DNA from 3 places in the Staphylococcus sp. 11262D007BW genome. Region 3 is predicted to be linked to each of the others. Evidence: predicted binding sites of a transcription regulator. Region 3 holds the regulator's gene; each other region holds the start of a gene.
What was found. Region 3 encodes Rex, which represses fermentation and respiration genes when NADH is low (regulators of the CRP and FNR family bind a similar motif). Its sites were predicted from a motif close to TTGTGAAATATTTCACAA; they were not measured.

Region 1: the regulator Rex is predicted to act here: its motif matches at 5,921-5,938, upstream of ACEE93_RS08430 (nitrate reductase subunit alpha).
Region 2: the regulator Rex is predicted to act here: its motif matches at 2,259-2,276, upstream of ACEE93_RS09175 (anaerobic C4-dicarboxylate transporter family protein).

What each region holds. Positions count from the first base shown of each region.
Region 1 is NZ_JBPWPJ010000001.1:1,678,159-1,688,479, reverse strand. Features, by position in the region: gene nirB (nitrite reductase large subunit NirB) at 1-1,575, shown strand, start outside; gene nirD (nitrite reductase small subunit NirD) at 1,580-1,891, shown strand; gene cobA (uroporphyrinogen-III C-methyltransferase) at 1,882-2,823, shown strand; gene ACEE93_RS08440 (hypothetical protein) at 2,913-3,083, opposite strand; gene ACEE93_RS08435 (5'-nucleotidase C-terminal domain-containing protein) at 3,259-5,802, shown strand; gene ACEE93_RS08430 (nitrate reductase subunit alpha) at 5,990-9,661, shown strand; gene narH (nitrate reductase subunit beta) at 9,651-10,321, shown strand, end outside.
Region 2 is NZ_JBPWPJ010000001.1:1,858,341-1,868,661, reverse strand. Features, by position in the region: gene ACEE93_RS09190 (CadD family cadmium resistance transporter) at 1-315, shown strand, start outside; partial or broken gene ACEE93_RS09185 (ArsR/SmtB family transcription factor) at 334-680, shown strand; gene ACEE93_RS09180 (alanine/glycine:cation symporter family protein) at 744-2,090, opposite strand; gene ACEE93_RS09175 (anaerobic C4-dicarboxylate transporter family protein) at 2,302-3,606, shown strand; gene ACEE93_RS09170 (xylulokinase) at 3,887-5,491, shown strand; gene ACEE93_RS09165 (2,3-diphosphoglycerate-dependent phosphoglycerate mutase) at 5,594-6,280, shown strand; gene ACEE93_RS09160 (mechanosensitive ion channel) at 6,703-7,650, shown strand; gene ACEE93_RS09155 (nucleoside hydrolase) at 8,129-9,067, opposite strand; gene cls (cardiolipin synthase) at 9,197-10,321, shown strand, end outside.
Region 3 is NZ_JBPWPJ010000001.1:1,353,771-1,364,091, reverse strand. Features, by position in the region: gene ilvB (biosynthetic-type acetolactate synthase large subunit) at 1-858, opposite strand, end outside; gene ilvD (dihydroxy-acid dehydratase) at 875-2,563, opposite strand; gene tsaE (tRNA (adenosine(37)-N6)-threonylcarbamoyltransferase complex ATPase subunit type 1 TsaE) at 2,980-3,429, shown strand; gene tsaB (tRNA (adenosine(37)-N6)-threonylcarbamoyltransferase complex dimerization subunit type 1 TsaB) at 3,422-4,087, shown strand; gene rimI (ribosomal protein S18-alanine N-acetyltransferase) at 4,099-4,527, shown strand; gene tsaD (tRNA (adenosine(37)-N6)-threonylcarbamoyltransferase complex transferase subunit TsaD) at 4,517-5,542, shown strand; gene ACEE93_RS06740 (ABC-F family ATP-binding cassette domain-containing protein) at 5,758-7,707, opposite strand; gene ACEE93_RS06735 (redox-sensing transcriptional repressor Rex) at 7,859-8,494, shown strand; gene ACEE93_RS06730 (NtaA/DmoA family FMN-dependent monooxygenase) at 9,404-10,321, opposite strand, start outside.

The DNA of each region.
Region 1 (10,321 bases), 320 kb from region 3:
TGTGCTGAACATCGTTCTAAAGTATATGGCTTGGTTGCGCCACTTTATGATCAAGGAAAGGTACTTGCTGATCATATTACTGGAAGACCAACAGATGGCTATCAAGGTTCAACAACATTTACGTCGTTAAAAGTATCCGGTTGTGATTTGTTTAGTGCGGGTCAAATTGTTGAAACAGAAGGCATTAGAGGTATTGAGACGTTTAATAGTGTCGATAATATTTATAAAAAAGTATTTATTAAAGATCGTGCTATCGTCGGTGCGGTATTATATGGAGATACCGAAGAAGGTAACCGTTTTTATAATATGATGAAAAAAGGCGATACGATTGATGATTACACATTAGTCTCTATTTTACATAAAGCAGGTGAAGTAGACGCTATTAGTATTGCTGATATGGACGATGATGAGACGGTTTGTGGATGTAATGGTATTTGTAAAGGTACGATTGTCAATGCAATTCAAGAACAAGGGCTTACCTCAGTGGATGAAGTTACTAAAGCCACAAAAGCAGGAAATTCTTGTGGTAAATGTAAACCACAAATTGCAGAATTATTAGAATATACATTAGGCGATGATTTTGTAGCAGGGGCACCAACAGGTATTTGTGCATGTACGGACTTAACGAGAGATGAAATCGTAACTCAAATTCGTAAAAAAGGCCTTAAAACATCTAAAGAAGTACGCTATGTATTGGACTTTAAAGATAAAGGTGGTTGTCCTAAGTGTCGTCCGGCCATTAACTATTACTTGAACATGATTTATCCACATGATCATGAAGACGAAAAGGCATCACGTTTTGCTAATGAACGCTATCATGCCAATATTCAAAAAGATGGCACATTCTCTGTGATACCGCAAATGCGTGGCGGCGTCACAGATGCTGATCAGTTGATTCGCTTAGGTCAAGTAGCTAAAAAGTATGACGTTCCATTAGTGAAAGTCACTGGTTCTCAGCGTATCGGTTTATATGGATTGAAAAAAGAAGAACTACCAAAAGTATGGGACGATTTAGGTATGCGTTCAGCTTCAGCGTACGCTAAGAAAACACGTTCAGTTAAAAGTTGTGTCGGTAAAGAATTTTGTCGATTTGGTACACAATTTACGACAAAATTAGGTATTCGTCTTGAAAAAATCTTTGAATATATTGATACACCGCATAAATTTAAAATGGGTGTGTCAGGTTGTCCAAGAAGTTGTGTCGAATCAGGCGTTAAAGATTTTGGGGTGATTGGTGTAGAAAATGGCTTCCAAATCTATGTTGGCGGTAATGGTGGTACAACAGTAGAAAAAGGCGAATTCTTAACTACTGTAGAAACTGAAGATGACGTAGTGAAATTATGTGGTGCTTTCATGCAATACTATCGTGAAACAGGTATCTATGCAGAACGTACTGCACCTTGGTTGATACGTCTTGGTTTTGACAATGTTAAAGATGTTATTTTAGATCCTGAAAAACAAAATGAATTATTTGAACGTGTGATGGAAGCCAAAGCAGCAGTCGCAGAAGAACCATGGCAACAAATTGTAAATGATGACTTGAAACAAAAAATATTTGAAGTTGAGAAGGTGTAAAACTATGTTACAAGAAAAAGTAAAAGTGGCACATATATCAGAACTCGAACCGCTCATTGGGAAAAAAGTGGTCATTAATGATTTAACAATTGGGTTGTTTTTAATGGAAGATGGAGAAGTGCGTGCGGTGAATAACATTTGTCCACATCAACAAGGTCCTTTATCAGAAGGGACAGTAAGTGGTCACTATGTGTATTGTCCATTACATGATCAAAAAATTGATTTAAATACAGGAATGGTACAAGAGCCTGATGAAGGATGTGTGGAGACTTACCCAGTTGAAATAGTAGATGGAGACATCTTTATATGTCTTTAAATAATTCTTCAAAAGTTTATTTAGTGGGTGCTGGACCTGGGCACCCACTTTACCTTACACGAAAAGCAGAATGGTGTATTAGACAAGCAGACGTCATTTTATATGATCAGTTGGTTAATCCATTTATATTACAGTTATCAAAACCAAGTGCAGAATGGATTCATGTAGGCAAAACGCCTTATACAAAATACATTAAGCAAGCACGCATTAATCAATTACTCGTAGATAATGCTCAAACATATCGCACAGTGGTACGGTTAAAAGGGGGAGATCCTGCAATATTTGGTCGTGTCACAGAGGAAGTAGAAATATTAAAAACACATCATATCTCTTATGAAATTGTACCCGGTATTACAGCCGCGAGTGCAGCTATGAGTCAACTAGGTCGTGGATTGACTGAAAGAAATATTTCAACTTCCATTACATTCACCACGGGTCATTTTAAAAATAATGAAGAAAATGAGATTGATCTTACAACGCTAGAACATAATGGGACCCTTGCGATTTATATGGGTGTAAAACGATTGCCACAACTCGTTGACCAAATCGAAAAGCATATTAAAAAAGATTTACCTGTTGCAGTGATTTTTAATGCAACGTGTTTGAATCAGTATATTGTGACAGGAACGGTCACTTCAATCGTTCATCAAATTCAACAATTGCCAGAACGGTTGGGACCTGGTGTAACCATTGTTGGAGAGGTTGCAAGAAATCTTAGTGCAGATGAGACGCTGCCGAATACACCACCTCCAACGGTATTATTAAAAGGTGACAAAGAAGCATGTCTCATGAAAGCGTATGAGTTATATGAGGAAGGGATTCGTGCATTTCTCGACTACCGAGAGGATAGCGCAATACATCCTTCGCAACGTGAGACGATACAATCACTCATAGATCAATCGACTGTTAGTGAAATCATTGATATTTCGTAACATGATTAAGTCTACTTTTAAATTAAGATGAGGCAGGAGAACGCTTTAATGATTTCCTCGCCTCATTTTTAATATTTAATCCCCACCTATTAACTTGTTTTTGAATCAAAACACGCTTTACAATAAACCGTTTGCGTTTTAGCCCAATTTTTCAAATGAGTTATTCCGTTTAAGTCAGACACATTGGTATGAATGAAAATTTGATCTCCTTTTTCTAATTTCTTGTTACAGTTAGTACACTTTAATTCTACTAAAAACATCCATATTCCTCCTTGTTTATGAGTTGATATGAGTATATCTATTTGCTCTGAGTTTGTAAAAATATATTGAAATTCAAGGGTTTACCAAAAATATAGGTGATTTTCACAATCTTTTAATTTTTATTGTACTAAATGTGCTAGGATAAATGAGAATACATTAAGAGGGAGGATTTCAATGAGGAATCGGTTATTTAAAGTCATGTTATGCATGTGCTGTATTATTTGCGGCATGGTTGTCTTTCATTTTACATCTGTTAAAGCTGCCGAGACAGATGTATCTGCCGAAGCATCATCAGATACTTTAGTGCAATCTGGTATGTCACCAGCACAAGATAATAATGACGCACAACAAACAGAATTGACACAGCCGAGTGCAAATAACACACCAGTAGAGGAAGCGGCTAACACAACGAATCAGCAAGACGCAGTGACTGCTGATGAAGATACCGCACCTATAGCAACAGCACCCAAAGCTCAGGTTGAAACAGATAAGGTTGCTGACTTAAACACCAAGGAAGACGACTCAGCGTTAGAACCAACTTCTTCACAATTAAATGAAGCACCGTCAAACGACCCAAAAGAAGAACAACTGGAGGAGTCATCGGCACTTCAACAAGATGTCACTGTTCAGGAAACAGGGCAAAATGTGGCGCAACCCAATGAACCAACTACGCAATTACGTGCAGCGACTGCAACTGATAACGCAACAACGACTCAACCTACTACATCAAAACGGACTATTTTACATACAAATGATATGCATGGTCGTATTGTAGAAGAGGATGGCAGTGTTATTGGTATGCCAAAATTAAAAACATTAAAAGAGCAAACTCAGCCTGATTTAATGGTAGATGCTGGGGATGCTTTTCAAGGATTACCACTTTCGAATCAATCGAAAGGTGAAGAAATGGCTAAAGCGATGAATGAAGTCGGCTATGATGCGATGACAGCTGGTAACCATGAATTTGACTTTGGCTATGATCAACTTAAAAAGTTAGAAGGTATGCTTAATTTTCCGATTGTAAGTGCCAATGTTTACAAAGATGGAGAGCTTGCATTTCAACCTTCTACGGTGATAGAAAAGAATGGTTTAAATTATGGGGTGATTGGCGTGACAACCCCTGAAACGAAAACAAAAACAAGTCCCAGTGGTATTGAAGGCATTACTTTTGATGATCCTTTACCAAGTGTGACACGTGAAATGGATCGCTTAAATGGACAAGTGGATACATTCGTCATTTTATCTCACCTTGGTATTGATGAAACCACACCTGAAAAATGGCGCGGTGACTACTTAACCCAACAATTAAGTCAAAATAAAGCTTATCAAGTGCCTATTTTCGTGATTGATGGTCATTCTCATACTGTTTTAGAAAATGGTCAAACATATGGCCGAAATATTTTAGCGCAAACTGGCACAGCTTTAGCTAATGTCGGACAAATTGCGTTCAATCACAATAAGGGGCAAATTGATCAAGCGACAGCGTCTTTGATTTCTGTAGAAGATGTGAAAGATATCCAACTGAATGCGGCACTACAAGCGCAAGTGGATAAAGCTAATCAAGCTTATTTAGAGGAAACATCGAAAGTTATTTTACCGAATAATACGATTGAATTTAACGGTGAACGCGAGCAAGTACGTACAGGGGAAACGAATCTCGGTAATGCGATTGCAGACGCGATGGAAGCATACGGTCAAGATGGTTTTAGTCACCCATCTGATTTTGCAGTCACTAATAGTGGTGGCATTCGTGCCTCGATTTCAAAAGGTGAAGTGACATTGAATGATATTATTACTGTATTGCCATTTGGAAATACGATTGCACAAGTTCAAGTCAAAGGGTCAGACGTATTAAAAGCATTTGAACACAGTCTTGGTGCACAAACTGTGGATAAAGAGGGTCAAAAACAACTTGCAGCGAATGGCGGTTTGTTACAAATATCAAACGCTGTCCGTGTCTATTATGATATTGATCAAGAAGCGGGACAACGTATTCGAGAAGTTCAAGTTTTAAATCGACAAACGCATCAATTTGAACCACTTGATTTAAATCGTACCTATTACATTGCGACAAATGATTTTACAGCATCTGGTGGCGATGGATTTGATATGTTAGTAGGGCCTCGTGAAGAAGGGGTTTCTTTGGATCAGGTCTTTGCAGAGTATTTAGAGTCTGCTGATTTATCACAATACGATACAACAGAAGCGACAAGAATGATTAATGGCGAACCAAATGCTACAGATACATCAGCACAAGTAGACCCATCTGTAGATACATCTACAAGCACTAATGACATAGAAACATCTGTTAGCACTCAACAACCCACTGTAACAACAGAGACACAAGCAACTGCGCAAAATGTGATGCCATTTCCAGGGGCGTCTATCTCAACAGAGCAGGCATCTTCTGCAGAAACATCAATTCCAATACAACATATTGCTCAAGCTAATGCGGAAATAGCTAATGATTTCCCGGGGAATATGCATCACGATACGTCATTAGAGACGCATGCAAATGGAAAGTCAGCCATGGACAGTAACATGAAACAAGTTACAAATGGCGTAAACCAATTCAACACAACAGCACCAGAGACTCAACATGACCAACATCAATTACCTGACACTGGCACAACACAAAATATACCAGTAGGAGCGGGGATCGTTCTTATTGGTGCAGGACTTTTTGTCATACGACAACGTCAAAGAAAAGTTAGTTAAATCAATAAATACTTTAAAGACTGAAAGAGCAGCGCGAGCTTTTTCAGTCTTTTTTGATCTTACGCTGTATTTCAAGACAATAGGGATTCCCTTAGTTGAAATAGGTAATTCCCTAATATCGTGAAAAGATGAACAAATGTAGAATAGTAGTTAACAAGGAAAGCTATGCGTATTGAGGAGGATGAACATGGCAAAATTTGGGTTAAATTTCTTTAAACCAACTGAAAAGTTTAACGGGAACTGGTCAGTTTTAGAACATAAAAGTCGTGAATGGGAAAAAATGTATAGAGAAAGATGGAGTCATGACAAAGTCGTTCGTACTACTCATGGTGTGAACTGTACAGGGTCATGCTCGTGGAAAGTGTTTGTGAAAAATGGTGTGATTACTTGGGAGAACCAACAAATTGATTATCCAAGTTGTGGCCCAGATATGCCAGAGTTTGAACCTAGAGGATGTCCACGTGGTGCATCTTTCTCATGGTATGAATATAGCCCATTACGAATTAAATATCCTTATGTAAGAGGAAAATTATGGGAATTATGGACAGAAGCTTTAGAAGAATATCAAGATCCAATTAAAGCTTGGGCTTCAATTATTGAAGATGACGAAAAAGCCCGTATTTATAAAAGTGCTCGCGGAAAAGGTGGTCATATACGTGCGAATTGGAGAGATATCTCACAACTTATCTCTGCACAATTAATTTATACAATTAAAAAAGATGGACCTGACCGTATTGCAGGGTTTACACCTATTCCAGCGATGTCGATGATTAGTTATGCTGCTGGGGCGCGTTTTATTTCATTACTTGGTGGCGAAATGCTTAGTTTCTACGATTGGTATGCCGATTTACCACCTGCTTCACCACAAATTTGGGGTGAGCAAACAGACGTACCTGAATCAAGTGACTGGTACAATGCTTCTTACATTATGATGTGGGGTTCTAACGTACCATTAACACGTACACCAGATGCGCATTTTATGACAGAAGTACGTTACAAAGGTGCAAAAGTAATTTCTGTGGCACCTGACTATGCGGAAAACGTAAAGTTTGCGGATAATTGGTTAGCGCCAAATCCAGGTACAGATGCAGCAGTTGCACAAGCAATGACACATGTTATTTTACAAGAGTTTTATGAAGATACGCCTTCTGAGATGTTCATCAACTATGCAAAACAATATTCTGATATGCCATTTATTATTCGATTAGATCAAGATGCTAAAGGCTATAAAGCGGGACGTTTCTTACGTTCAAGCGACTTTGGTGGTACGACTCAAAATAGTGAATGGAAACCAGTTATTTTAGACGCATTCACTGATTCTATTCAAGTGCCTAACGGAACAATGGGTCAACGTTGGGAAGATGACAAACAATGGAACCTTAAACTTGAAAATGAACAAGGTCAATCAATTGATCCAGTGTTAACAGTAGCGAGTGGCTCATATGAATTACAAACAATTCAATTCCCTTATTTTGATAACGATGGTAATGGTGTATTTGAACGTGTCATTCCAGTTCGTAAAATGACTTTAGCGAATGGTGAAGAAACATATGTCACAACAATTTATGATTTAATGGCCAGTCAATACGGCATTAAACGTTTTGGTCATCAGTTAGAATCTACAGGATTTGATGATGCGTCATCATTCTACACACCAGCTTGGCAAGAAAAAGTAACAGGAGTGAAAGCATCACTCATTACACAAGTCGCACGTGAATTTGCGCAAAACGCGATTGATACAGGCGGCCGCTCAATGATTATTATGGGTGCAGGTATTAACCACTGGTTTAACTCAGATACGATTTATCGTGCGGTATTAAACCTTGTGATTTTATGTGGTTGCCAAGGTGTGAACGGCGGAGGCTGGGCACATTATGTTGGACAAGAAAAATGTCGTCCAATTGAAGGCTGGAATACAATTGCCTTTGCGAAAGACTGGCAAGCACCACCACGTTTACAAAATGGTACAAGCTGGTTCTACTTTGCGACAGATCAATGGAAATATGAAGAATCAGGTGTCGATCGTTTAGCGTCACCATTAGCAGAAAATATTAAGTTACAACACCCAGCAGATTACAACGTATTAGCAGCGCGTAATGGCTGGTTACCATCTTATCCGCAGTTTGATCGCAATAGCTTGTTATGGGGCGAAGAAGCAAGAGATCGTGGAGAATTTACGAATGAAGCGATTTTACAACGTGCGATTGACGATGTGAAATCACGACAAACAAAATTTGCTATTGAAAATCCTGGTTTACGTAAAAACCATCCAAAAACATTATTTGTATGGCGTTCAAATTTAATTTCAAGTTCTGCTAAAGGTCAAGAATACTTTATGAAACACTTATTAGGTGCAAAATCTGCACTTATGGCTGAGCCGAACTTAACAGATAAGCCTGATGAGATTGAATGGAGCGAGGATACAGTTGGTAAACTTGATTTACTAGTATCACTAGACTTCCGTATGACAGCTACACCACTGTATTCAGATGTCGTTTTACCGGCAGCAACATGGTATGAAAAACATGATTTATCTTCTACAGATATGCATCCATTTATTCATCCATTTAACCCGGCTATCGACCCATTATGGGAATCTCGTTCAGATTGGGATATTTTCAAAACAATTAGTAAAACGTTCTCTGATATGTCAAAAGTGCATTTAACTGGCACATATAAAGATGTTGTGACATCACCACTTGCACACGATTCAAAACAAGAAATTTCGCTTGCATATGGTCAAGTACACGATTGGACAAAAGGTGATGTTGAAGCCATTCCAGGAAAAACAATGCCAGGATTTGCGATTGTTGATCGTACTTTTACAGATGTATATGACAAGTTCGTTTCAGTAGGACCTTTACTTGAAAACGGTAAAGTTGGCGCACATGGTGTGAGTTTCTCAGTTAAAGAAGAATATGACGAATTACGCAGCATGGTGGGCACTTGGGAAGATGAGACAGTGAAATCGAATAAACCACGTATCGATACAGCGCGCAGAGTCGCAGATGTCATATTAAATGTTTCTTCCGCTTCAAATGGTCGTGTGTCTCAAAAATCATATGAAGATTTAGAAGCACAAACAGGAATGGAACTTAAAGATATTTCAGCTGAACGTGCGTCAGAAAAAATTACATTCTTAAATATTACATCACAACCACGTGAAGTCATTCCGACAGCTGTTTTCCCAGGTTCTAATAAACAAGGACGTCGTTATTCACCATTTACAACGAATATTGAACGTCTAGTGCCATTTAGAACGTTAACAGGACGTCAAAGCTACTATATTGACCATGAAGTGTTCCAACAATTCGGGGAAGCATTACCAGTGTATAAACCGACATTACCGCCAATGGTATTTGGTACGAAAGATAAAGAAGTTAAGGGCGGTGTAGATGCGCTTGTACTAAGATATTTAACACCGCATGGTAAGTGGAATATCCACTCAACATATCAAGATAACCAACATATGTTGACGTTATTCCGTGGAGGCCCAACAGTATGGCTTTCAAATGAAGATGCAGCACAATATGATATTGAAGATAATGATTGGTTAGAAGTATATAACAGAAATGGTGTCGTAACAGCGCGTGCCGTCGTATCTCACCGTATGCCAAGAGGTACAATGTTTATGTATCACGCACAAGATAAGCACATCGAAACACCAGGATCTGAAATTTCAGGTACACGTGGTGGTTCACATAACGCACCAACACGTATTCACTTAAAACCAACACAATTAATGGGCGGTTATGCTCAAATCAGTTATTCGTTTAATTATTATGGACCAATTGGAAACCAACGTGATGTTTACGTTGCTGTTAGAAAGATGAAAGAGGTGGATTGGCTTGAAGATTAAAGCACAAGTTGCAATGGTATTAAACTTAGATAAATGTATCGGGTGTCATACATGTAGTGTAACGTGTAAAAGTACTTGGACTAACCGTCCAGGTGCTGAATACATGTGGTTTAACAACGTCGAAACAAAACCAGGGATTGGATATCCTAAACGTTGGGAAGATCAAGAACATTATAAAGGTGGATGGACACTTAATAAAAAGGGCAAACTTGAGTTAAAATCCGGCACACGTCTTAATAAAATTGCTTTAGGTAAAATTTTCTACAATCCTAATATGCCAGTCATCAAAGACTATTATGAACCTTGGACATATAACTATGAACATCTTACAACAGCGAAAGACTCTGAACATTCACCTGTGGCAAAAGCCTATTCAGCAATGACTGGAGATCGTATGGATATCGATTGGGGGCCAAACTGGGAAGATGACTTAGCAGGTGCACATGTTACTGGCCCACAAGATCCTAATATTCAAAAAATTGAAGAAGAGATTAAATTTAATTTTGATCAAACATTTATGATGTATTTACCACGTTTATGTGAACATTGTTTAAACCCAAGTTGTGTCGCATCTTGTCCATCAGGTGCAATGTATAAACGTGATGAAGACGGTATCGTTCTTGTCGACCAAGATGCTTGTCGTGGATGGCGCTACTGTAT
Region 2 (10,321 bases), 500 kb from region 3:
AAAAAAGGACTGTCGAAATTAGTAGGCACAGTTGCTTTAGTGACCATCGCAAGTTGCGGTGCGGACAATATCGGGTTATTTGTTCCTTATTTTGTGACTTTAAATGTATCTGAATTGATTGTGACTCTCCTTGTGTTTCTCGTGTTAATTTTTGTTTTAGTGTTTACAGCACAACAATTATCTGCCATTCCTGGCGTAGGAGAGGTGGTTGAAAGGTTCAGTCGCTGGATTATGGCTATTGTCTACATTGGATTAGGGTTATTCATTATTATTGAAAATAACACCATTCAAACAATCATCGGATTTTTATTTTAGATTGAGGAGGGATGGGCTGTGAGTGATAAAACGACATGTGATGTCATTTGTGTGCATGAAGATAAAGTGCATCGTGCTTTGAATTATTTGAATGAAGAGACGTCTCAACAGTTGATGGAGCTATTGCTAACCATTAATGACAAACATAAACTTAAAATTATGATGGCGTTAATGAAGGAAGAGGAACTATGTGTCTGTGATTTATCTGCTATATTGGGGATGAGTATTGCCTCGACCTCGCATCATCTACGCCTTTTGTATAAAAGGAAGTCCTAGATTTTTGTAGAAAGGGTAAGATGACGTATTACTCGATTAAAAATCATCATGTCGCGGCATTGCTGACACAATGCATGGCATCTCTTTAGATATAAAAATTGGGACACCAGCGAAGCGCCTTTGCGTCGAGGGTGTCCCAATTGCTTATTTAATTAGAGATAGTTTTTAAAGAAGTCACGAGTAAGTTGTTTTACTTTTGGTGCTAAAATGAGCACGGCAATAATGTTTGGAATGAGTACAATCGCAAGAGCTAGGTCTAATAAGTTCCATAATTGTGTGCCAACACCTACGGCACCAACGACAATCGCAATAATATAAATGGCTTTCATAATATGGCCTGCCGTTAATCCGAAAATAAATTCTGCCATTCTTGAACCATAAAAGATAATGACAATAATGGTTGAGAAGACGAAGAAAATCATAGCGATAGAAACAATCGCACTGCCTAAAGGACCGAATGACTCTTCAAACGCACGCGCTGTTAATGCGGCGGATTGTGCTTTAGCGTCAGGTTCTTCCCATACACCAGAAACAAGGACAACAAATGCAGTTGTTGTACAAATAACGAGTGTATCTACAATAATTTCACTAATGGCCCAAAAGGCTTGGCGCACTGGATGGTCTGTCTTGGCAGCCGCATGTGCAATGGGAGATGTACCTAAACCAGCCTCATTTGAATAAATCCCACGCGCAAAGCCCCAACGCACCGTCGTCGCAAGTGCTGCACCGAAACTACCACCAAGTGCCGCATCAGGACGAAATGCTTTTTCAAAAATCAGACCAATGACACTCGGTAGATGTTGAATATTCAGAATTATAATGACGAATCCTAATATTAAGTAAATACCGACCATAATCGGCACAATCATTTCTGTAAAGTTAGCGATACGTTTCACACCGCCAAAAACAACGAGTGCGGCGATAATCGCAATGACAACACCTGTGATGGTTGTGTTGACGTTAAACGTATCATGTACCGTAGTAGCTACAGAGTTCCCTTGAACCATGACACTCGGCACAATCTCTAACGCTAAAGCAAAAGCGAAAATAAGAGAGAAGATCATACCTAATTTGGCGTTTTTGAATCCTTTTTTCATATAATATGTAGGGCCGCCCACAAATTCTCCATCTTTATTTTGCTCACGATAATGCACACCTAATACATTTTCGCTATATTTTAACGCCATCCCGAAAAAGGCGATGACAATCATCCAAAAGACAGCACCCGGGCCACCCATCATAATGGCAGTCGGTACCCCCACAATATTCGCAGCCCCCACTGTAGAAGAAAGTGCTGACGTTAAGGCTTGTCTTGGTGTAATCGTTCCTTCTCCTTTAGGTTTGCGATTCACACTGCCAAAGGTTTGTTTCATAATCAAACCAAAATGGCGAAACTGCACGCCTTTTAAGTAAAACGTTAAAAATAAACTAGAACATAACAATAGTAGTACGAGCGGATACCCCCATAGCCAATCCGTAAATGCCACAATATAATCCATTCAATCATCTCCCTTTAGTATGTATTTTTATTCATTATAATGCAAAATAATGTATACTATCAATGATACAGGAAAATTGATTAAAAGAACAGAGATGTTCTTGCTTTAAAGGATTAACAAATTAGACATAAACAGTGAATAATGATGGATGAAAACGGGGAAAGAGTTATGTTAAAATATTCACATTAATAAATTGGAAAGAGGAAGAACAATGCTCCTGTTTATTTTGGAAATTATTCTAATGATCCTCGCAATTGTACTCGGTCTACGCACTGCGGGGGCATTAGGTTGTGGTATATTTGCGTTAGTCGCGCAACTCGTAATGATTTTTGGTTTTGGGTTACCTCCAGGGTCAGCACCTGTCACAGCCGTATTAATTATTTTGGCGATTGGTATTGCAGGGGGTACACTTCAAGCAACAGGTGGCATTGACTACCTGGTGCATATTGCGTCCAAAATTATTGAACGTTTTCCGAAGTCTATTATTTTTATAGCACCTTTTATTGTATTTATTTTTGTATTCGGTATTGGTACAGCCAATATCACATTGTCATTAGAACCAATTATTGCTAAAACAGCCATCAAAGCAAGAATCAGACCGAAAAAACCGTTAGTTGCATCTGTGTTGACGGCTAACTTAGCGTTACTTTGTAGTCCGGCTGCTTCAGCAACAGCATACATGATTTCAGAGTTTGCAGGCTTAGGATTTACATTAGGTCAATATTTATCCGTGGTCTTACCGACTGCCATTATTACGACCGTCTTATTAAGTTGCTTCATTACATTAGTGGGTCAGACTAAAATGACACCTCACGAAGCACAAACAATGAGTGTTCAAATCGAACAACCTGAAGAAAGACAAACTTCATTTCCAGTTCGTGTCAAAATTGGGGTGGCTTCTTTTATTGTGGCCGTGTTATGTATTTTAACGTTTGGTATTTTTCCAGACCTCAGCCCATCCTTCCAAGTAGATGGCGAAACGGTCACATTACAAATGACAGAATTAGTTCAATTATTTATGTACATGAGTGCGATGGTTAACTTATTATTGATCAAAGTAAAACCCAATCAAATTCTGTCATCTCATATTACACAAGCAGCGATTGGTGCCTTATTTGCGGTACTTGGACCAGGCTGGCTAGGTGCGACCATATTTAATGCGCCATCTAACCAGTCCATCATGGAAAATCAGATCGGTAGTCTTATCGACGCAGTACCATGGCTCATTATTATATTAGTTTCTTGTGTCACTATGATTGTTATTTCGCAATCTGCAACGGCATCTATTATGATTCCGATTATGTTATCGCTTGGTATTTCGCCAGCCTTTATTATGGGAATGGTGCAAACATTCAACGTGAACTTCGTTATTCCAGCACAACCAACCATTTTATTTGCTGTAGATGTGGACGAGACGAAATCCACACGCACGACAAGCTTTCTATTACCAGGCTTTTTCGGTATTGCAACTTCAGTCATTGTCGGCATGAGCATCAAAACACTATTAGGATTATAACTTGTCATACACAGAGTTGAGACAAGAGGTTGGGACAAAAGCGTTCAGGATTTGAGCAGAAGCGAGCGAAGAGCTAAAATTGTTTCTCAAATTTTGGCGAATCGTGAACTTTCTGCCGAAAATCCTGCTTTTGGGACACCGTTAATCGGTTTCCCAGAGCATTAATGCTTTATGTCCCAGCTCCTTATGTCTCAACTTTTTTTACGTCCATAAATTGCGAGGGCGAGTGTACTATATTATGATGAAATCAATGATGTGCGTATTAGAGGAGGGGATGGACATGAATACAGAAGCGATTGAAACATGGATTGAAAAGGGCCAAATAACAGTAGGTATTGAAATAGGATCGACGCGCATTAAAACCGTAGCAATCACGCCAGAGTGCCAAACAATCGCTACGGGTATCTTTGAATGGGAAAACCAATTTAAAAATGGTTACTGGACTTATGATTTAGATGAAATGTGGCACGGTATCCAACAAAGTTATGCAGACATGGCTAGAAATATAACAAAAACTTACCATCTCACATTAACACGTATCGCGTCGCTCGGGATTAGTGGCATGATGCACGGTTATCTTGTTTTTGATCAGGCAGGGACGTTGTTAGCGCCTTTTCGAACATGGCGAAACAATAATGCGAACCATGCTGCCGAACAGTTACGGACACTGTTTGAAGTGAATATTCCTGAACGTTGGAGTATTGCGCAACTTTATCAATCTATCTTAGATCAAGAGACGCATGTAAAAGATATTGATTTTATGACGACACTAGCAGGGTATGTTCATTGGCGTTTAACTGGCAAACGAGTGCTAGGCATTGGTGATGCATCGGGCATGTTTCCAATTGATAATACGACACATACCTATCGCAGTGATTTATGTGACACATTTAATCAACTGCTCAATCAGGCGGGCTATGCACAACATATCGAGGCAATATTGCCAGAAGTCTGTGTTGCAGGCGTCGAAGCAGGACAGTTAACCGAAGCGGGAGCACGGGCGCTTGACCCCACAGGACATTTATTAGCTGGTTGTCCATTATGTCCCCCGGAAGGAGACGCACAAACTGGAATGGTGGCCACAGATAGTACAGCACCTCGTAGTGGTAACGTGTCGGTGGGCACAAGTATTTTTGCGATGCTTGTACTCGAGCGTCCATTAAGTCAGATGTATCCAGATGTCGATATTGTCACGACCCCAGACGGCAATAACGTGGCAATGATTCATGCGAATAATGGCACATCTGAATTGGATCAATGGATGTCGCTATTTGGAGAAGTTTTCGATACGATGGGCATTACTTATCAAAAAGAAGCTCTTTTCACTAAATTATTAGAACGGTCATTAGAGGACACAACAGCGTTACCTCAATGGTTATCGTATGGTTATATTTCTGGAGAATTTATTACAGATGTGCCAACGGGTTATCCTGCGATGCTGCGTACACGTGAAGGGCATTTGAGTTTAACGGAGTTTATGCAAACACATTTAATGAGTTTATTCAGCACGTTGAAGATAGGCGTCGATCTTTTAGTCGATCAAGAAGACGTTCAATTAAATACGATTGTCGGTCACGGCGGATTATTTAAAACCCCAAACGTAGCACAATTTTACTTGGCCAACGCGTTAGAAAGTCCAGTACGCGTGATTGATACAGCAAGTGAAGGCGGCGCATGGGGCATTGCGGTATTAGCACGTTACCTTTTTGAAAGTGATCAGATTGATTTAACCACTTATCTTCATGAGCAAGTTTTTCAACAACAACGCGGGCATGTATATACGCCGAAAAAAGAAGATATTCAACACTTTCGAAAGTATGTCGAACGATTTAAAGCAGGATTGCCGATTCAACAAATGGCAAATGCCGCTTTTAAGGGAGATTAAACGTTAATAATATGATTAGTTTAAAGCGGTTCAGCAAAGTGGTAAACTACAATTGATATTACAAATGCAGATTGACTACATATAGAGAAAGGAAGTTGTATCATGCCAAAACTAATATTATGTCGCCACGGTCAAAGTGAATGGAATGCGAAAAATTTATTTACAGGATGGGCTGATGTTGATTTATCAGAACAAGGTATTGAAGAAGCCATTCAATCAGGACAAAAGTTAAAAGCGCAAGGGATACACATCGATGTTGCATTTACGTCATTACTCAAACGTTCTATTAAAACAACTTACCATTTATTAAATGAATCTGATCAATTATGGGTGCCAGTGCATAAAACTTGGCGCTTAAATGAAAGACACTATGGTGGGTTACAAGGGTTAAACAAAAAGGAAACGGCCGAGCAATACGGAGAAGACCAAGTTAAAATTTGGCGCCGCTCTTACGACGAACGTCCACCTGAACAAAGCGAAGAACAACGCCAAGCTTATTTAAAAGATCGCAAATATGAATTGTTAGATCGTCGCATCATGCCAGAAGGGGAAAGTTTAAAAGACACATTAAGCCGTGTCATCCCATATTGGAATGACCAAATTTCCCAATATTTATTAGACGGTCAAACCGTCTTAGTCTCAGCACACGGCAACTCCTTACGCGCACTCATCAAATTTTTAGAAAACATCTCAGACGAAGACATCGCCGACTATGAAATCAAAACAGGCGCACCACTCATATTCGAACTCGACAACCAACTCAAAGTCGAAAAAAGCTATTATGCATAATAAAGTGCGGACAATTGCGGTCAGGATTCGATGTGATTACGTGCACTTCGAACATAGTGAGATTGGTGCACGTTATGCATGCGAGCGAAGAGCGAGCAGGCGAACCATGATTATAAAAACTGTTAGTTTTAAATGGTTTCGTTATTGCTCGCGTTCCTACAGGCCTCTCATGCTCAAAATCATTTTAATTGATATGATCTCCTTAGCGTGAAGTATAGAGGGGGACGTTACGCTCTATACATTTAATACCTAAAGTGTAATGATTCGTTTAATCTGAAACGTTTAATTACAAACTATTTCGATATTGAAGTTAAACATAAAAGTTTTTCTAAAAAATTGTCGAGAATTTTTTAGATTAATGATTATACTAGTGCAACTCGGGTATGGAATATACCAAGTCATTAATTTAGGAGGTCAAACTAATGGGGAATATTATAAATTCTTTAATGGATGCATTAAATAGCATCATCGGATTTATTCCAAATTTAATTAGTGCGATTATTCTTTTATTAATTGCTTGGATTATTGCAGCGATCATTAAAAAAGTAATTGTTAAAGGTTTAGGCGCGCTAGGTTTCGAATCATGGTTACAAAAGAAAGGCTTAGTCGATCGAAATGATGGTCAATCTGAATCAGATGGCTTAATTAAAACTTTCGGAAAACTAGCTTATTTCTTAGTGTTCTTACTATTCTTACCAGCTATTTTTGATGCTCTAAAAATGGAGTCAGTTTCAAATCCTATTAGAAGCATGATGCAAAGCATTTTAAACTTTGCACCAAGAATTATTGTTGCGGTTATCATTTTAGTAATTGGTTTATTCATTGCTAAAATGTTAGGTACTTTAGTGAAAAACTTACTACAAAGTATCAATTTAAGCCGTTACAACCATTATGTGAACTTTGGTTCAGATAAAAACAGTATCGATTTACCAGTTGCAATTGGTTGGGTTATTTCAACAATTATTGGTTTATTCTTCTTTGTTCAAGCATTAAATACAGTGAACTTATCAGTATTAAACCAAATCGGTTCAGCAATTATCGGATACTTACCATTAATCATCTCAGCAGCAATTATTTTAGCTCTAGGTTTAATTGGCGGTAATTTACTTGCTAAATTCATCCGTAAATCTACAGGCAACAATATGCTAGCTGAAGTTGTAAGATTCGTATTAATCATTGTTGCTGTATTTATGACATTAGATCAATTAAACTTTGCACAAAGCATTGTTAACGTTGCTTTCTTATTAATTTTAGGTGCAGTTGCAGTAGCATTTGCAATCGCATTTGGTGTTGGCGGTAAAGAATTCGCTAAAAAACAAATGGAAAAATTATCTAATAAAATTGAGAAAGAAAACAACTCAAACCATTAATAATTAAGATGATATAAATTAGAGAATCGAGGTAAGGTGGTCCTTATCTCGATTCTTTTAATGTGATTACAAAATGTGAAGCAAAGCACTTTGGTTCCAGTAAAGTTGAGTAGCATAAAAAATAGCGGTTGTGACTTAGAGGTTGGTCGATTATCACAACTCTCTAAGCACACTGCTATGTTATATTCACTGGTCATCGTCTTTACGGGACGGTTGCTGGTCTATCCAGTGCTTAAACCATACAACCGTACAACCGACAACAATCGGACCGACTAGTTGATCGATTACATAAGAGAACAATCATGCTCCCTCCCAACATCATAAGTTTCACAGACGATGACAGTAGTTTACTAATGGTGTTGTAAAAAAGGTAGTATCCTTTCAAATCAAAATAAGTAGAAACCGTTTATAAAACAGTCATTTCACTGAATATGAGTCATTAATTTGATTGAAATGAAAAAATCTAGCACTTTTCAACCTATTTTACTTTTTTAGCTAAGCCCGTCATATAATCAAAAAATGCATCATGGTTTACATCATTAATCACATTAAGTGGACGGCCATCAACATCATCTAAATGTGTACGTCCTTGACCTGGCCCTTCTGTAATAACTGAAGCGTAAACTGTTTCTTTGCGTACTAAATCTGGCTGGCCAACGTAAGCTGTCGTTAACACATCCCATAGAAAATAAGTTGAGTTCGTTTGAAAGTGATTGAGTGGTGGCACGGCTGCATAGCTTACGCCTAAAAAGTCCACACCTGCATAGTGACGCTCATCAGCCCACATTTGACGGATAGCTAGTGTGAGGGGAACCTGATTGGTACTTTCTAAAGCGACCATATCGATTTGAATGTCTGTCTCAAAAACGCGTTTAACAGCGTCAGGATCCCAAAAAGCATTCCATTCTGCGGTGCCATCGTGTTCTGGTTCTTCTACATTACCGCGTTCTAAAAAGGTACCGCCCATCCAAACGAGTCGCTCAATATGTTGTGTGATGGTTGGATCAACTTCAAGTGCTTTAGCTAAATCTGTTAGTGGACCAGTAAATAATAGCGTGACTGGTGAAGAAGCCTGATTAAGTTTAGTAATAATGTCTTGATAAGCAGGGATTTTAAGCAATGTTGATTGACTCGATACACGCTCATTCAATATGGGTAATGCATCCATAAAAAAGGCATGCATACGCCATTCTTTAGGAAATGGATTTTTGCCGCGTTCGTTAGAAATAGCGACATCTATCGGATAGCTTGAAAAACGATTAATGATTTTACGAGAGGCACTCTCAGAAGGTTCGACATAACAGTCTGCACCTATCGTACTGACACCAATCAGATTGACATCATCCATTTGTAGTAATAAAAATAAGGAAATTAAATCATCGACACCACCGTCGTGATTAAAATAAATTTGTTTCACTTTATTCTCTCCTTTTGTTGTATTCTATTTTTATTATAATTGAAAACAATGAAAAAAGGGTAGAATTCATGTAAAATGCTAGGGTGAATATTAAGTTAAAAATGAACCAATTTAAAAGGAGGTACTGACATGCAACTTATTTTTGATCCTAATGTCGCTACAACTTATCGGATTATTTTAGGCGGTTTTTTTGTCATTAATGTGATTTTAGCATTGATTATTATATTTATGGAAAGAGACCGTCGAGAGGCGACATCAACATGGGCATGGCTATTGCTATTATTTATAATGCCTGTGTTTGGTTTCTTCTTCTATTTATTCTTTGGACGTGCTGTACGACTCAAACAACAAGAAGTCAGTGGTAAAGAAATTGATGATGCGAAAGAGCGTGTGAAGTCGCAAAAAGAAAGTTTTGAAAACAACAATTTCACCTCGAATAATGATGTCGTGAAAAAACATTCTGATTTAGTTCAATCATTGTTAGTCAGAGAGAATAACTTTTTAAGTGAAAATAACCATGTGAAGGTTTTTACAGACGGACATCGCTTATTTGATCAAATGAAAGAAGATTTACGTAATGCAAAGAAATACATTCATATAGAATACTATATTTTAAATATGGATGGGCTTGGGACAGAAATTTTAAATATTTTAGAAGAGAAAGCCCGAGAAGGTTTAGAAGTGAAGTTACTTTATGATGCAGTGGGCTCTAAACAATTGCGTAAGTCAAGACTTAAAGGATTACTCAATGCAGGGGCAAAAGCTGAACCATTTTTCCATGCGAAAATCATTCCATTTATCAACTTTAGGGTCAACAACCGAAACCACCGCAAGACGTTAGTGATCGATGGTGATTTAGGCTACGTGGGTGGCTTTAATATTGGTGATGAATACTTAGGACTTGATGAAAAATTAGGTTACTGGCGAGATACGCACTTACGTATTCAAGGTGATGGCGTGGATGCGCTGCAATTAAGCTTTATCCATGATTGGAACGCCCAAGTTTCAAAAGATGATGCTTTAGAATATGATAAACGTTATTTCCCAGACAATGCGCGTAAAGATGGCAATGTAGCTATGCAAATCGGTTTAAGTGGTCCAAACCGTACTTGGCCACAACTTGAGTTTGCTTACCTCAAAATGATTATGAATGCGAAAGACTCAATCTACATTCATACGCCTTATTTCGTGCCAGATATTGGCTTTATTAATGCGTTACGTATTGCGGCACAATCGGGTGTTGATGTGCATGTT
Region 3 (10,321 bases):
ATATGAACCATGCATACCGCCCATTCCTAAAAATAATGGGTGAGAATAAGGGATGGCACCCAAACCATGTAACGTAGTAACAACAGGAATGTGATGTCGTTCAACAAAGGTAAGTAATTCCTGATTCGATTTTGAAAAATTAATGCCAGCACCAGCCAACACTACTGGTTTTTGAGCCTTTTTTAAGTAATTTAACAACTTTTGTACTTCATCTAATTGCGGTGTTGTATTAACAGTGTAACCAGGCGTATGAACAGTCGTATCATGTATTTCATTAGTTGAGAGCACGCCCATATCTTTTGGGAAGTCAATCACTACTGGCCCTTTACGGCCTGAATTGGCTACATGAAACGCTTCTTTCACGACTCTAGGAATATCTTTAACATCATGAATCTGATAATTATGTTTTGTAATTGGTGTCGTCATTGATAAAATATCTGCTTCTTGAAAAGCGTCTTTCCCGATCCCCGGAGTAGCTACTTGGCCTGTAATAACAATTAAAGGTAGAGAATCACTATAAGCGTCTGCAATACCTGTGATGGCATTGGTTGCACCTGGTCCACTTGTTACTACAACAACTCCTGGTTTACCGCTGACTCTCGCGTAACCCTCAGCTGCATGTGTTGCACCTTGTTCATGACGATATAAAATATGTGGGATATGTTCATCATAAAATGTATCGTATAACGGTAAAACAGCACCACCTGGGTAGCCGAAAATATACTCTACGTCTTCTTCTAAAAAAGATTGTACTAATAATTCGGCTCCTGATTTCAATGATTCTACAGGGGTTAAGTTTTTTTCTAATTTTTTGATGTCGTCATGAAATGTATGATTGATGTTTTCAGATTCTATCATGAGGACTCCCTCCAGTTTAAATTAAGTATGTTGGCACTTGCATTACACCACCAGTATTGGCACTTGTTACAAGCGCAGTATATCGTGCTAAATAACCTGTTTTTACTTTTGCTTTAAAAGGTTTTTGGTTTTCTTTACGACGATTTAAAGTTTCTTGGTCTACATCTAAGTCGAGCTTTCGATTTGTTAAATCAATGGTAATTTGATCGCCATCTTCAATTAAGCCGATGGGTCCACCAGAAGCGGCTTCAGGAGAAATATGGCCTACTGCAATACCACGCGTTGCTCCTGAGAATCGTCCATCTGTAATTAATGCGACATCTTTACCTAAGCCTCTACCAACGATGGAAGAAGTGGGGGCAAGCATCTCAGGCATTCCTGGACCACCTTTAGGACCTTCATAACGGATGACAACGACATGGCCTGAACGTACTCGATGATCATCAATGGCAGCTACCGCTTCGTCATGGCTATCGAAACAAATAGCTTCACCAGTGAATGTTTTAATTGATGGATCTACACCACCAACTTTAATGACTGCTCCCTCAGGTGCAATATTGCCAAAGAGTACAGATAAGCCACCTTGTTGATCATATGGTCGATCGAGGGTACGAATGACTTCCTCATTTAAAATTGCTTTATCTTTGTTGTTGTCACGTAACGTTTGACCAGTAACTGTGATACGATCTGGATGTAAAACACCTTCTTTTTTCATCAGTTCATTAATAATAGCAGGGACACCACCAGCTTGATGGACATCTTCCATTGAATAAGAAGAACTTGGTGCAATTTTGGATAGGTAAGGTGTTTTTTGTGCAATTTCGTTAATTCTTGATAAATCATAATCGATGCCAGCTTCATTAGCGATTGCGAGTGTATGTAGGACAGTATTCGTTGAACCACCCATCGCCATGTCTAACGCAAATGCATCATCTATTGCTTCTTTCGTTACAATATCACGTGGTTTCACGTCGTTTTTTACGTTTTCAACGAGTTGTTTAGCCGCTTGTTGAATCATTTCACGGCATTGGTCACTAATTGCTAGGGCAGTGCCGTTGTATGGTAAGGCCAATCCTAAAACTTCCATTAAGCAGTTCATTGAGTTAGCGGTAAACATACCTGAACACGAACCACAAGTTGGACATGCATTTTGTTCCATATCTAAAAAGTCTTCTTTAGTCATGTTTCCTTCTTTAAATGCACCAACTGCTTCAAACATTGAAGATAGGGTAAGGGCTTTTCCTTGTGATGATAATCCAGCTTTCATAGGACCACCAGAGCAAAAAATTGCTGGTACATTTGTTCTGACAGCTGCTAATAACATACCTGGTGTAATTTTGTCGCAGTTAGGAATGTAAAATACACCATCAAACCAATGCGCATTGATGACTGTTTCTGCTGCATCTGCAATAATTTCACGACTAGGTAGGGAGTAGCGCATACCAATATGTCCCATAGCAATGCCATCATCCACACCAATTGTATTAAATTCAAAAGGGATGCCACCTGCTTCACGAATGGCTTCTTTAGCGATATCACCAAGTTCTCTTAAATGCACATGTCCTGGTACGATATCGATATAGGAATTACAAATCGCTATAAAAGGCTTATTCATATCCGTAGGGGATTGAATTTGTCCTGTAGCATGAAGTAAACTTCGAGCTGGCGCTTGATGATCCCCTTTTTTGATAACATCACTTCTCATAGTTGTGACCTCCTCGATTTTTAGCAAATAAAAAATACGCCCCAATGATGAATTGGGACGTATTAGGTAAGTCCCATTCAACTTGAAATAGGACTTAAGCATTTAGTATAACGATACTAAAGCTCCAGCCCTGAGCGTAATAATAAAATAATAATATTTTGATGATTATGGGAAGGGTTAAATGGTGTATTCATAACGATTACGCTCCTTTCAAGTTAAATGGTAAAGTAAGTTTGTGTCTGAATTTAGAGAATTGTTAGAAAATTCATCTTCTTAATTTACCTCATCAGTAATCATTTGTCAACAAGAAAAATGAATTTTTTGAAAATATCTGTAATTTCGATTGATATTAACATAAAGTCAAAGTCATGAAAATCTGTTACAATAAATAGGAAGATTAACGAGGGAGCGTTCATATGATTACAATAAACAATATTGAAGAGATGCAACAATTTGCCAATCAATTAGTGCCATTGTTAAAAGAAAAAGATGTGATTTTACTTGATGGTGATTTAGGAGCAGGAAAAACGACATTATCAAAGTTTATTGGGCAAGCATTAGGTGTCAAACGAACGATCAACTCACCAACATTTAATATCATTAAATCCTATCGTGGACGAGAATTGATGTTTCATCATATGGATTGTTATCGACTAGAAAATGCAGAAGAAGATTTAGGGTTTGAGGAATACTTTAATGACCATGCCATTACGGTCATCGAATGGAGTCAATTTATTTCCTCATTTTTACCAAGCAACGTTTTAAAAATAAAAATTAAAGTGTTAAATGAAACACAGCGTAATATTGAAATTGAAGCATACGGCGAACATTTTCAACAAGTAAAGGAGGCACTTATTCATGGTTAGTTTGTGCATCGATACGTCTAATCAACCCATTTCAGTCGCGCTTGTTCAGGAGGGCGCAGTACTAAATGTGCATACTTCGAATGTTAAACGTAATCATTCTCTACAACTGATGCCAATTATTGAGCAATTGATCAGTGAAGCAAAGTTAACACCCCAACATATCAGCGAAGTTATTGTAGCCGAGGGGCCTGGTTCGTATACCGGACTACGCATAGGTGTGACGACAGCAAAAACATTAGCTTATACTTTAAACTGTCAATTGTATGGTGTTTCTTCATTAAAAGTTCTAGCAGCAACCGTTAAACAATCAGAGTGTTACGTTGTGCCAATCATTGATGCACGACGTCAATATGTTTATACAGGTGTTTACAAATGGTCTGATAAAGAATTGATGACGATAATGGAAGATCAATATATCGCATTAGAGGATTTACTTTCTCATATACAGTCATATGATAACGTCATATTTGTAGGACAGGATACGCAACATTTCGATGAATTAAAATCATATTCTCAACAACCTAATTTACCTCAAGCAGATCAAATGGTAAATATCAAGGATACACCAAGTGCAGTTCATTCATTTACACCACAGTATTTAAAATTATCGGAGGCAGAACAAAATTGGTTGGACAAACAACAATCGAAGAACGACTAAACATTCGAAAAATGACAGTTCAAGATGTCCCGATGGTTAATCATATTGAACAATTGAGTTTTAATGATAGCTCTTGGACAAAGGATGCGTTTTACCACGAGCTATTAGAAAACAACTTTGCACATTACTTTGTGATAGAGTATGACAATGACATTATTGGTTATTGTGGAATATGGATTGTGATTGATCAAGCACAAGTGACGACGATTGCTATCACACCTCACAACAGAGGCATTGGTTTAGGTCAATTATTATTACAATATGTGATGAATTATGCGGCACATTCAGCGACTACCATGAGTTTAGAAGTGCGAGTGGAGAATGAAACGGCGCAACATGTGTATCAAAAGTTAGGTTTTGAATATGGAGGACGTCGAAAAAATTATTATGGTGATGGAAAGGATGCTTTAGTAATGTGGGTGAATTTAAATGACGAATGAAACATTAATTCTGGCGATTGAAACCAGTTGTGATGAAACAAGTGTCAGTGTTGTTGCTGATGGTAAACAAGTATTAAGTAACAGTGTGTTAAGTCAAATCGACAGCCATAAACGATTTGGCGGTGTAGTACCAGAAGTCGCGAGTCGTCATCATGTTGAAAATATAACAATTATGATTGAAGATGCCTTAACAAAGGCACAAGTCACAATGGATGATGTGGATGCGATCGCAGTCACACAAGGACCAGGCTTAATTGGTGCGCTATTAGTAGGGGTAAGTGCAGCGAAAGCACTCGCCTTTGCGCATCAAAAACCGTTAATTCCTGTGCATCACATTGCTGGGCATGTGTACGCTAACCAATTAGAAGAACCGATGCAATTTCCGCTGATTGCTTTAATTGTTTCTGGGGGCCATACTGAACTGGTATATATGAAAGATCATCTTAATTTTGAAATCATAGGTGAGACACGTGATGATGCGGTTGGAGAAGCTTATGATAAGGTGGCTAGAACGATAGGATTAGCTTATCCTGGTGGTCCTGTGATTGATCAATTAGCAACTAAAGGGCAAGATGTATATGACTTTCCAAGAGTATGGTTAGAACCCGATAGCTTTGATTTTAGTTTTAGTGGATTAAAAAGTGCAGTGATTAACAAATTGCATAACTTAAAACAAAAAGGAGAAACCATTGTTCCTGAGAATGTAGCGACAAGCTTTCAAGAGAGTGTCATTGAAGTACTTGTAGGTAAAGCGATGAAAGCATGTGAAGCTTATAATGTTCAGCAACTCATTGTTGCGGGAGGCGTAGCAAGTAATAAAGGATTACGCAAAGCATTACAACAAGAAACAGAACAACGAAACATTGCACTTAAAATTCCAGAGCCCTCATTATGTACCGATAATGCGGCAATGATCGGTGCAGCAGGATACTATGTCTATCAAAAAGGCATCAGAGGAGATATGACATTAAATGGTAAAAGTAGTATGGATATCGAATTATATCAAACGATGTAATTTAACCTAATGCGCTAATGTCAATAGCGAACATTTGTACTTATGCACAATTTGTGAATAACTTGTGCATAAGTTTCTTTGTTGTGTGGGTAACATGTACATAATCACTTTCTATATATCATAAATCTAATGAAAAACCCTAGTAAATCGGCGCTTCATTTTAAACGTTATTTTATAGAATGTCGTACGCCACCATTACTAGGGATTATTTATAATTATTGATAGTCATCAAGTTGTAATTGTAATGTTTCCCATTCTGACAGGGTATCCTCAAGTTTTTGTTCAAGGGTTTGTCTTTCTTCTGATAATGATTGAGTCTTTTCATAATCATTCATCACATCTTCTTCTAACATTTGTGCATCAATTTCAGCAATCGATGCCTCAAATTGCGAGATGTTTGTTTCTAAATCCGAGATTTGTCGCTCTAGTTTTCTCTTTTCACGTCTAATGATTTTTTGATCTTGATAGTCATGTTGTTGCGTTGTAGCAGTTTTAGATGGACTAGGCTCTGTATTTGTTGCTTTTTGCTCTTGATATGCACTTAATGCTCGTTGTTCTTCTAGTTTATCAAGATAGTATTGATAATTACCTTGATAAACGGTTGCACCATGATGATCAAGTGCGACGATTTTATTCGCTAGTGCACGGATAAAATAACGATCATGCGAAACAAAGATTAAAGTGCCTTCAAAGTTTGTTAAAGCTTGTTCTAACATTTCTTTAGAATCAATATCTAAATGGTTCGTCGGCTCGTCTAAAATTAAAACGTTATTTTCTTCTAACATGAGTAAAGCGAGTTGAAGTCTTGCTTTTTCGCCACCAGATAAATCATGAATAATTTTATTAACATCATTTTGTGTGAAAAGAAAACGACCTAAAATAGCACGTATATCTTTTTCAGGAATATGTTTATATTGATCCCAAACGTAATCTAAAATCGTTTTATTAGATGAAAATTCTGCTTGTTTTTGGTCATAATAGCCAATTTTTAAGTTTGCACCTTGTACTATCTCACCAGACAAAGCGGGTAAACGTTGTGCAAGCGTCTTAATAAATGTTGATTTTCCAATACCATTTGGGCCGATAATCGCAATATGATCTCCTTTTTGCACCTCTAAATGAATTGGAGACGTAATCGGATGATCATAGCCAATTTCTAGATGTCTTATATGAAACACATCATTGCCTGTGTTACGTTGAAAATTGAACTGGATATTAGCACTTCTAGCATCAATCATAGGTTTCGCGATGCGTTCCATTTTTTCTAACATTTTGCGGCGACTTTTTGCCATACCACTTGTCGACGCACGTGTGATATTTTTATCAACAAACGTTTCAAGTCGTTTAATTTCCGCTTGTTGACGTTCGTATTCTTGTAGACGTTTTTCATAATATTGGTCGCGTAACTGAATGAATTTTTCATAGTTACCAATATAGTGTTTAACTTCGCCTAAAGAAACATCATAAATCTGTGTAACGATTTTATCTAAAAAGTAACGATCGTGTGAGATGATAACGATGGCGCCTTTAAAATAATTGAGATAATCTTCAAGCCATTCAGTGGTTTCCATATCAAGATGGTTCGTCGGTTCATCGAGTAATAGAATATCGGGTTCACTCAATAACATTTGAGCTAAAGATAAGCGTGTTTTTTGACCCCCACTAAAATCATTAACCGTACGATTGTAATCTTTTTCTGTAAAATTTAACCCATTTAAGACCGTTTTGATTTTACTATCAATTTGATAACCTTCTTGTTGTTCAAAAGTATTCGATAGTTGTTCATACCTTGATAGATGTTCTTGATAGGCGTCAGAATCATGAGCATCCGCATGTTCACTTAACCATTCCACTTCTTCTTCCATTTTTTTAGAGATAGATAGAAGGTCTTGGAAGGGTTTAGCCATTTCTTCATACACTGTATTTTGGGTATCTAAAGTCATTTGTTGGGTTAAATAACCAATGCGTAAATTTTTTACTTTTGATATATGGCCTTCATCATATGTCTCTGTACCAGCAATGAGTTTCATTAATGTTGACTTACCGGCACCATTTCGCCCAACTATACCAATACGTTCAGCGGTTTTTATTTCTAAATTGACATTTTCAAAGATTGTTTCGCCATCAAAGGATTTACTAATTTGACTTAATTGCATTAATATCATGAAGGACACTCCTCTCAAATACTTATTGTACAATAAAGCCACAAAGTATAAAATAGTTACTGTTTTAATACATAATAAATTCAGGTATAATTTAAGTATTAACTGTGAACAGTCTCACAAGAATGAACACTATTTCAAAGGAGGATAAATAGTGAAAGAAATAAATAAAATACCACGTGCAACATTGAAACGTTTGCCTTTGTATTATCGATTTGTAAATACCTTAAAGGCAAAAGGGGAAGATCGTGTAAATTCTAAAGCCATTAGTGAAGGTTTAAATATAGATTCAGCAACCATTCGTCGTGATTTTTCTTATTTTGGAGAATTAGGAAAAAAGGGTTACGGATATAATATAGACAGTTTATTAGAGTTTTTTAAATCAGAGTTGAGTGATTCAGAAGTCATCAATATAGGCGTTGTCGGTGTAGGTCATTTAGGGAAAGCATTAATCAATTATAACTTTTCCATACATGATGACATGACGATTACAGAAGCTTTTGATATAGACGAAGCATTGATTGGCACACAAATTGGAAATGTGACGGTTAAATCTATGGAAGACATCAAAAAATTAATAAAAGAACATCACATTGAAGTCATCATCTTAACGACACCAGCACGTGTAGCACAAGAAGTAACAGATTATCTTGTCGATAACGGCATCAAAGGCATATTAAACTTTACACCAAAACGCCTAAGCACACCAAACAACGTTCAAGTACATCAAATCGACCTAGGCGTCGAACTCCAATCCTTACTATTCTTCATGAAAAATTACGGGAACTAAAAACAGAGTGTGGACAATTGCAGTCAGGGTTCGATGTAATACCTAGGGACAAGCGAAAATCGCTCTTTGATTTTTGCGCGTCACGTAGTATTATCGAGAACCCTGCAATTGGGAGCCGGATTAAAACAAAGTGCGGAGTGCTGCGGTCAGAACTCGAGCAAAATCGAGCGCTGAACTCAAACCGGTCTTTGGTTTTAGTGAAGCGACTCATTTTGTCGAGAGTTTTGCAGCACGTAGCCGGATTAACAAAGTGCGGACAATTACGTGCACTTCGAACGCAGTGAGTTAGTGCACGTTATGCATGCGAATGAAGATGAGCAGGCGAACCGAGATTAACTTCGAACGCAGTGAGTTAGTGCACGTTATGCATGCGAATGAAGATGAGCAGGCGAACCGAGATTAACTTCGAACGCAGTGAGTTAGTGCACGTTATGCATGCGAATGAAGATGAGCAGGCGAACCGAGATTAACTTCGAACGCAGTGAGTTAGTGCACGTTATGCATGCGAATGAAGATGAGCAGGCGAACCGAGATTAACTTCGAACGCAGTGAGTTAGTGCACGTTATGCATGCGAATGAAGATGAGCAGGCGAACCTTTAAAACAATGCGCCTAGAGCTTTTTGTTGAGGGGACAACTTTTGAAGCAGTGTATAGCGCATAATCTGATGAATTAAATATTTAAACTGAGAGACGCAATCAAAAGAGGAGCCGTGCCAATGGGAAGGACACGACTCCTCTTTTTTGAGGAACATTTTTTTAATATTGGGAAGGGAGTTTTATAATTGGAGTATGGTTAAAGTATACAGTTAAAAAAGAGTGAAAAGTGAAACATTGCATGCTTTCCCGTATTTTGTGCTTAGCTGTAAAAGTGAGCACACTCAAAGACACCTAAGCATTCGTAATTGAACTTAATGTCGATTAAAGTGAGAAGCAATGCGAGCTTGCGCATAATCTTTACGAAAAACGCCTCTTTCCTGAAGAATGGGAATGACTAAATTGACAAATTGGTTAAAAGACTCAGGGATGGTTGGCGGCATGAGCATAAAGCCATCACAAGCCTCGTCTTTAAACCATGCAATCATTTCATCTGCTACTTTTTCAGGTGTACCTACGATGGTCTTATGACCAATCCAAGTCGAAAAACGCTCAAGTAATTGTCTTAAAGTAAGATGTTCTGTAATGACTGCATTTCGAATAGCTTCATACACTGAACGAGTCACTTTTTTAGGATGTGCTTCATAAGGTGGCAGCGTCGGTACCATTTCATCTAATTCCCAATGTTTTGTATCAAACTGAATGGCTTTTTCAAGTTGAGCTTGTTTATGTTGTAAAGGAATGAAACTATCTAACTTTTCTTTCATCTCATAAGCTTTTTGTTCATTTTCATGAACGTAAACAGTAAGGCCTGGCAATACAAGTGGTGGTGTACGTTTAAACTGTTGAGCGCGTTGATGAATATCATCTCGAAACGTTTTAGCATCATGTTTATTCCAAGCAATCGAAAAAATCGCATCCACATGTTGCGCTGCGACATTTCGACCAGGAATGGAAGTGCCGGCTTGAAAGAGTAAAGGTCTTCCTAGTTTATCAGAGGAAGGAATATTTAAAGCACCATCGACGTAAAAATGAGTGCCTTTATGATGAATCGGTTGAATATACTGCGCATCTAACCCTTTACCAGATTGTTTATCATTTTGAATCGCTTTATCAGAGAAAGAGGACCACAATCGCTTCATGACCTCGATAAATTCAGTTGCTCTTTCGTAACGTGTCTCTAGAGGTGGTAAAGTATGCATAGAATAGTTGTGGGCTTCTTTATCAAACTG